Linked DNA regions of Dongshaea marina. The protein of the gene in region 1 interacts with the protein of each later gene in a pairwise test. Links are inferred from orthologs where the notes say so. Each region holds a gene or a part of one and is shown in the gene's direction. Other genes may lie near its edges.

Region 1 (3,570 bases):
AGGGGCTGGTCTCCCGGCGTCATGGTGGGGGAACCTATGTGGAGGGCTCTTTAACCAAGGGCTTTGCCGATCCCCTGTTTGAGTTGTTAGCAACACACCCGGATTCACAGACCGATCTGTTGGAGTTTCGCCACGCCCTGGAGGGGATTGCAGCTTTTTATGCCGCTTCCCGGGCAACGAATACCGATGTCGAGCGGATTCGCCGTATCCAAAAACGGATAACCCAGGCCCTCGATGAGAAGGATGTGGAGGCCGAGGCCCATGGAGCCACTGAGCTCTATGTTGCGATCGCCGAAGCCTCTCATAACCTGGTACTGCTCCATCTGATCTCTGCGATCCGACCTCTTCTGCACAGCAATATTCTGAGCAATATTGAGATCCTCAACCGGCGGGCGGGGATCATCGCCGAGGTCCGCATTCAACGCGCCAAGCTGATTGAAGCCATCTTGAGTGGCACCCCTCAGCAGGCACGGCAGATCTGTGATGATTACCTTGCATTTATCAAGGAGTCTCTTCGCGAACTTCAGTTCGAAGAGCAGCGAGCCCAGCGCTCCCAGAGGCGAACCGAGCTTCGGGGCGGATCGGACGCTGATAACGCTTGATTTACGTTCGTCACCTTGGTGTTTAATAACAGTAGGACCCAGCTATGACTGATTTCCTAAGCAAAGATCTGGACCCAGTCGAAACTAAAGAATGGTTAGACTCCCTCGATGCAATTCTGCGTGAAGAGGGGCCAGAACGTGCGCAATTCATTTTGCAGCAGCTTTCCGACTTCGCAGCGCGTAATGCCGGAATCAAGATGTCTCAGGGCTTTTTGACCGATTACATCAACACCCTGTCGAAGGACGAAAACTACCCAGGGAATTGGGATCTGGAACGCCGTATCCGGGCGATCATCCGTTGGAACGCGGCCATGATGGTGCAGAAGGCCAACAAGAAGCCTTACTCGCTGGGCGGGCATATCTCCTCTTTCGCCGGTGCCGCAACCATCTATGATGTGGGCTTTAACCACTTCTTCCGCGGACCGGATGCGCCGAACGGTGCCGACCTGCTGTTTATCCAGGGACACAGCTCACCGGGTATGTACGCCCGTGCATTTGCCGAGGGACGCCTGAGCCGCTCTCAGCTGGATAACTTCCGCCAGGAGATCGACGGCAATGGTCTGTCTTCTTATCCGCATCCACACCTGATGCCGGATTTCTGGGAGTTCCCGACAGTTTCCATGGGACTTGGTCCTATCGCAGCTATCTATCAGGCGCGCTTCATGAAGTACCTGACCAACCGCGGCCTGAAAGATTGCAGCGGGCGTAAGGTCTATGCCTTCCTGGGTGATGGTGAGATGGATGAGCCTGAATCCAAGGGTGCAATCGCGATCGCGACCCGTGAAAACCTGGATAACCTGGTCTTCGTGGTTAGCTGTAACCTGCAACGCCTGGATGGACCTGTCGTGGGTAACGGCAAGGTGATCCAGGAGCTGGAAGGTCAGTTTAAGGGCGCCGGCTGGGATGTATTCAAGGTGGTCTGGGGTCGTAAATGGGATGAGTTGCTGCAAAAAGATAGCTCGGGCAAGCTGATTCAGCTGATGAACGAGACCGTGGATGGTGACTATCAGACCCTCAAATCCAAAGATGGCGCCTATGTTCGCGAGCACTTCTTTAACCGCTACCCTGAGACGGCAGCCCTGGTTAAGGATATGACCGACGAAGAGATCTTCGAGCTTAACCGTGGTGGTCACGATCCACAGAAGCTGTTCAGCGCCTTCTCTGCGGTGCAGGATGACAACGGCAAGCCTAAGCTTATTCTGGCTAAGACCATCAAGGGCTATGGGCTGGGTGCCGGCAGTGAGTCACAAAATACGGCTCACAACGTGAAGAAGATGGATACCGAGACCATGCGCAAGCTGCGCGATCGTTTCAAGATTGATATCTCGGATGCCGAGCTGGAAAACCCCTCCTATATCGAGATCAAAGAGGGTAGTGAAGAGTATAAATACCTGCAGGAGCGCCGTAAGTCTCTGGGTGGTTATCTGCCCCAGCGTCGTCAGCAGAGCTCTGTTGAGCTTCAGGTGCCCGAGCTGGAGGCCTTTGCCCCGCTGCTGGGTGAGCAAAAGCGCGAGATCTCTACTACCATGGCGATGGTGCGTGCTCTGAATGTGATGCTTAAGGATAAGTCGATCGGCAAGCGTATCGTACCAATCCTGTCTGATGAGGCGCGTACCTTTGGTATGGAGGGTCTGTTCCGCCAGATCGGTATCTATAACCCGAATGGTCAGCAATATACTCCAACCGACCGCGAGCAGGTTGCTTACTATAAAGAGGATATCAAGGGACAGGTACTGCAGGATGGCCTGACCGAAATGGGTGCGGTTTCTTCCTGGCTGGCAGCGGCGACCTCTTACAGCGTCCATGACTGTCCGATGATCCCCTTCTTTGTTTACTACTCCATGTTCGGCTTCCAGCGGATTGGCGACATGATGTGGGCTGCAGGTGATATGCAGGCAAAAGGCTTCATGATCGGCGGTACCTCCGGACGCACCACCCTCAATGGTGAAGGTCTGCAGCACCAGGATGGCCACAGCCATATCCAGGCGGGTACCATCCCGAACTGTATCGCCTATGATGCGACCTATGCCTACGAGGTTGCTGTTATCGTTCAGGACGGCTTGCGCCGCATGTACGGTGAGAACCCGGAGAATGTTTACTACTACCTGACGACTCTCAACGAAAACTACCACATGCCTGCGATGCCAGAGGGCGTGGAAGAGGGCATTCGTAAGGGTATCTATAAGCTGGAAACAGTGGCGGGTGATAAGGCCAAAGTACAGCTGATGGGCTCCGGCTCGATTCTGCCCGGCGTGCGTGAAGCCGCGCAGATCCTGAGTGCGGACTATGGTATCGGTTCTGACGTATTCGCGGTGACTTCGTTTAATGAGCTGGCGCGTGATGGTCAGGATGTGGAGCGCTATAACCGCCTGCACCCTGAAGCCGAGCAGCAGCAGGCCTATATCAGCTCGGTACTGGGCGACCTGCCAACCATAGCTTCTACGGATTATATGAAGTCTTATGCAGACCAGGTGCGTGCCTTTGTACCATCAAGCGCCTATACAGTGCTGGGTACCGATGGCTTCGGGCGCTCAGATAGCCGTGAGAACCTGCGCCGTCACTTCGAAGTCGATGCGGCTCACGTGGTGGTAGCGACCCTGAATACCCTGGCCGAGCAGGGAACTGTTGATAAGAAAGTTGTAGCCGATGCCATCAAGAAGTTTGGTATCGATGCAGATAAAACTACTCCACGTAACGCATAAGGGGTTTAACTGATGTCTAAAGAAATTTTACTACCGGATATTGGATCCGATGCGGTTGAAGTCGTGGAGATCTCTGTAGCAGTTGGCGATATGGTTGAAGCCGATCAGCCATTGCTGACCGTCGAGGGCGATAAGGCCTCTATGGAGGTTCCATCTCCGGAGGCGGGCAAGGTTGCCAGTATTGAGATTGCGGTCGGTGACAGCGTAACTACCGGCACCCTCATCATGAGATTCGACACTGCTGGGGCGGCAGACGCTCCCGCTGC
Region 2 (3,247 bases), 1.8 Mb from region 1 along the record:
TTGCCGATGCCATGGAGAGCTCCAGGGTATGCAAACCAAAATCATGGGCAAAGGTCTGTGACCAGGCGGCTCCGGTTCCATGTCCGCCGGAGAGGGTGATGGAGCCACCAATCAATCCGAGCAGAGGGTTAAGTCCCAGCACTGAGCTAAGCCCTACACCCACCGCATCCTGGATCATGATGAACAGGGTCGCCACGATCAGGAACAGGAAGACCCGCGAGCCCCCCTTGGCTAATAGTTTAAAGCTCGCGGCCATGCCGACGGTTGCAAAAAACATCTTCATCAGGGTGTCCTGGAGAGGGAGCTCGAAGGCGACCTGGATCCCCTGGTGATGGAGTCCGGTGATGATCAGGGCGACCACCAATCCGCCGACGATCGGCTCCGGAATATTATATTTTTTTAGGATCCCAATTTTCGCCGTGAGAAAGTAGCCGATAAAGAGCACGACGATAGCGATCAACATAGAGTCGAGGGCATCAAACTTAAGTATTGGATTCATGCAGATGTCCGTTTTAGTTTAGTGTTTACAGCTGCGAATTAGGCATATTAGCGTACTTTCTCCAGAACTCTTGCATCAGGTTGTCTGTTTGTCTAAATATCGAGCAGTAGTGGGGTTGTTCACAGGGGCGATCTGGGGGCAAGTTGAAAATATGCAAACGAAACAAAAGAGTTTGGATGGTTGTGACGGTAAAATGTGCGAAGAGGCAGCCTTAAGCCATCGCACAGAGAAAACTGCCGCAGGGAGCCGATAAATGGGTTGACTCTATCCCTGCGCTGCTTTAGCTTCTGCTGCAGTTTTATGACGCTGAGCGTGCGGAGGTTATTGTGTCCTGGTTATCCAAGCAGTCTGGCTCTGATGAGTATTCTCAGAACCTATCCAATTTTGATAATAAGCCTGCAGAGGTGGCCTGGATCGATGAGTCTCGTTGCATTGGTTGTATCAAGTGTATCCAGGCATGCCCGGTCGGGGCGATCGTTGGAGCCCGAAAGCTGCTGCATACCGTGGTCGCTGATGAGTGCATCGGTTGCCGCTTGTGTACCGATCCCTGTCCGACGGATTGTATCGAGATGCACCCCCTTGCCGAAGGCGAATGGGTGGAGATGCAGCGGGAGGCGGACAGCATCCGACGGCTGCACAATACAGCGGAGCGAAAGCAGCTGCATCTGGTTAAAACCGGCCGAGCCCGTCCCGTAGTCGAAGCTGAAACTTCCGAGCAGAAGACGCAGGCGCAACCCCAGGATCGCAAACAACAGGTTAGCGATGCGATCGCACGGATGCGGGCCCGAAAGATGGCGCAACAGCAGTCTAAACCGGGAGGGCCCAGGGATGAATAAGCAAAAGCGGGTCGAGATCCTCAAAAGGCTAAGAGATGATAATCCCAGTCCACAGACCGAGCTGAATTACAGCTCTCCCTTTGAATTGTTGATTGCGGTGATCCTTTCGGCTCAGGCGACGGATGTCGGGGTCAATAAGGCAACGGACCGACTGTTTCCGGTTGCAAATACTCCGGAGCAGATGTTCGCGCTGGGTGAAGAGGGACTCAAGGAGTACATTAAGACCATTGGCCTGTTTAACTCTAAAGCGAAAAACGTGATCAAGGCGTGTCAGATGCTTATTGAGAAGCATCAGGGGCAGGTTCCGGAGGATCGAAAAGCATTAGAGGCGCTCCCCGGGGTGGGTCGCAAGACCGCCAATGTGGTACTTAATACCGCCTTTGGCTGGCCAACCATAGCGGTCGATACCCACATCTTCAGAGTGAGCAACAGAACCGGCTTTGCCCCGGGAAAAAATGTGGATGAGGTGGAGCAGCGCTTGCTGAAGTTTGTGCCTGCCGAGTTTAAGGTGGATGTGCATCACTGGTTGATCCTGCATGGTCGCTATACCTGCCAGGCCCGCAAGCCCCGTTGTGGCTCCTGCCTGATTGAAGATCTCTGTGAATTTAAGCAAAAAGTTGATCTCTGATTGCTCGTAGTAACCGCTTTTCAAGTTCAGAGATCAGTTTGGTGCTGAGCCCTATACTATGGCTTCGTATCAGCCTGATGGAGAGAAGGATGAACAAACTGCGCTGGGCACTGCTCATTAGTTTTTTTGGGATCGCCTGTTTTCAGGCTCAGGCCGAAATCTACAACAAAGTATATCACTGTGTGAGTGGAGGTTGCTCCCTCGAGTGTCTCAATAAGCACGGGAACTTTGAGATCATGGGGCGAGGTGCCAGCAAAATCCTTGTGAGCTACTATCCCAGTGGCCTGAGTGAGTATACTTTAAAACGTGGCCCAGCCGGCGATGAGGTGGTTACTATAGGGAAAGAGCAGAACCGCTGTAAGATTATTGGCCTGAGATAGCCTTTTTGCTGCCTGATATAGTTTCGAATCATTGAGGCCTTTGTCCCAAAATTTGATGGTCGGTTGTCAGGGGGGCATTTAGGATCAGGCAGCCAATAGCTCCCTGGTTTGTACCACAGGTGTCGCTGAAGTCTGGATTCGACCATCACCGGCACGCTGTACATCCGAACCTCTCCCTAAATTATTTGCCTTCTCTGCGCCATGCTTCGCGTGGGGCTTTCACAGAGAACTTCCCCTTCAATCTCTATGGAGCCGGCTATCACCCCAGCTTGCCCATCCCAGCTCGGTATCCATACCTCGCGTTCAATGACTCAGTGAGCCATTTCACCCCTGCGGCAGAAGGTTGGTGAACTTGAAATCAGTACACCTTTGTATGAGCAACGGATCTGAGACATGACTGACCATCGCAGGTTTAACAGATTTGTCATGGATTAGAGGTAGGGCTTACAGCGTGTCACAAAAATCATCCGCAACCCAAATCAGAAAAATGTTTAATAAACAATCAGTTCTGACCGTGAGTAAAGTAAATGCTCAATACTCAAGTCATTCCTGCGACTCATCTTGTTATTCCTTTACCTCTCAGACAATCTGAGTACGATGTCTTCCTCTACAGCAACAGGTAGGATCCCTGCTAAATGGGATTGTTTCAGTGGCTCTTGAGCTCGTAATGAAATACGGAAAACTAAGGTGGTTAACGGTAGTGAAAAGTCGCTCTGGTTGTGTCGGTGACAAGGGGCAGTGGAGCTGTCTCAAAACGCTGTTCGTTATCTTCTTTAATTTCCCTAACTTGGAAAACCGGCTCCCGGCTGATTCAGAACTATCGCAACCATCACAGTGGATCATGGCACAAGTGGTAGAAATCGTAGTTGAGCGGGTTGGTTTCATATGGAGATACACCCGGGCT

Evidence for each region.
Region 2: the proteins of aceE (region 1) and nth interact in binary tests that used the Escherichia coli proteins (3 or more experiments, as listed by UniProt). The link is inferred for Dongshaea marina from one-to-one orthologs.

Annotation. Positions count from the first base shown.
Region 1 is NZ_CP028897.1:447,504-451,073, forward strand. The notes cover bases 256-3,504. They hold aceE (pyruvate dehydrogenase (acetyl-transferring), homodimeric type), read left to right. Parts: upstream 256-646; coding sequence 647-3,304; downstream 3,305-3,504. Other genes in these bases: DB847_RS02330 (GntR family transcriptional regulator), read left to right, coding at 256-602; aceF (pyruvate dehydrogenase complex dihydrolipoyllysine-residue acetyltransferase), read left to right, coding at 3,317-3,504. In the rest of the region: more of DB847_RS02330, read left to right, coding at 1-255; more of aceF, read left to right, coding at 3,505-3,570. UniProt on the Escherichia coli protein: Component of the pyruvate dehydrogenase (PDH) complex, that catalyzes the overall conversion of pyruvate to acetyl-CoA and CO(2).
Region 2 is NZ_CP028897.1:2,209,641-2,212,887, forward strand. Bases 220-3,145 are described here. They hold nth (endonuclease III), read left to right. Parts: upstream 220-1,327; coding sequence 1,328-1,963; downstream 1,964-3,145. Other genes in these bases: gltS (sodium/glutamate symporter), read right to left, coding at 220-499; DB847_RS10605 (hypothetical protein), read left to right, coding at 2,053-2,343. In the rest of the region: more of gltS, read right to left, coding at 1-219. UniProt on the Escherichia coli protein: DNA repair enzyme that has both DNA N-glycosylase activity and AP-lyase activity. The DNA N-glycosylase activity releases various damaged pyrimidines from DNA by cleaving the N-glycosidic bond, leaving an AP (apurinic/apyrimidinic) site.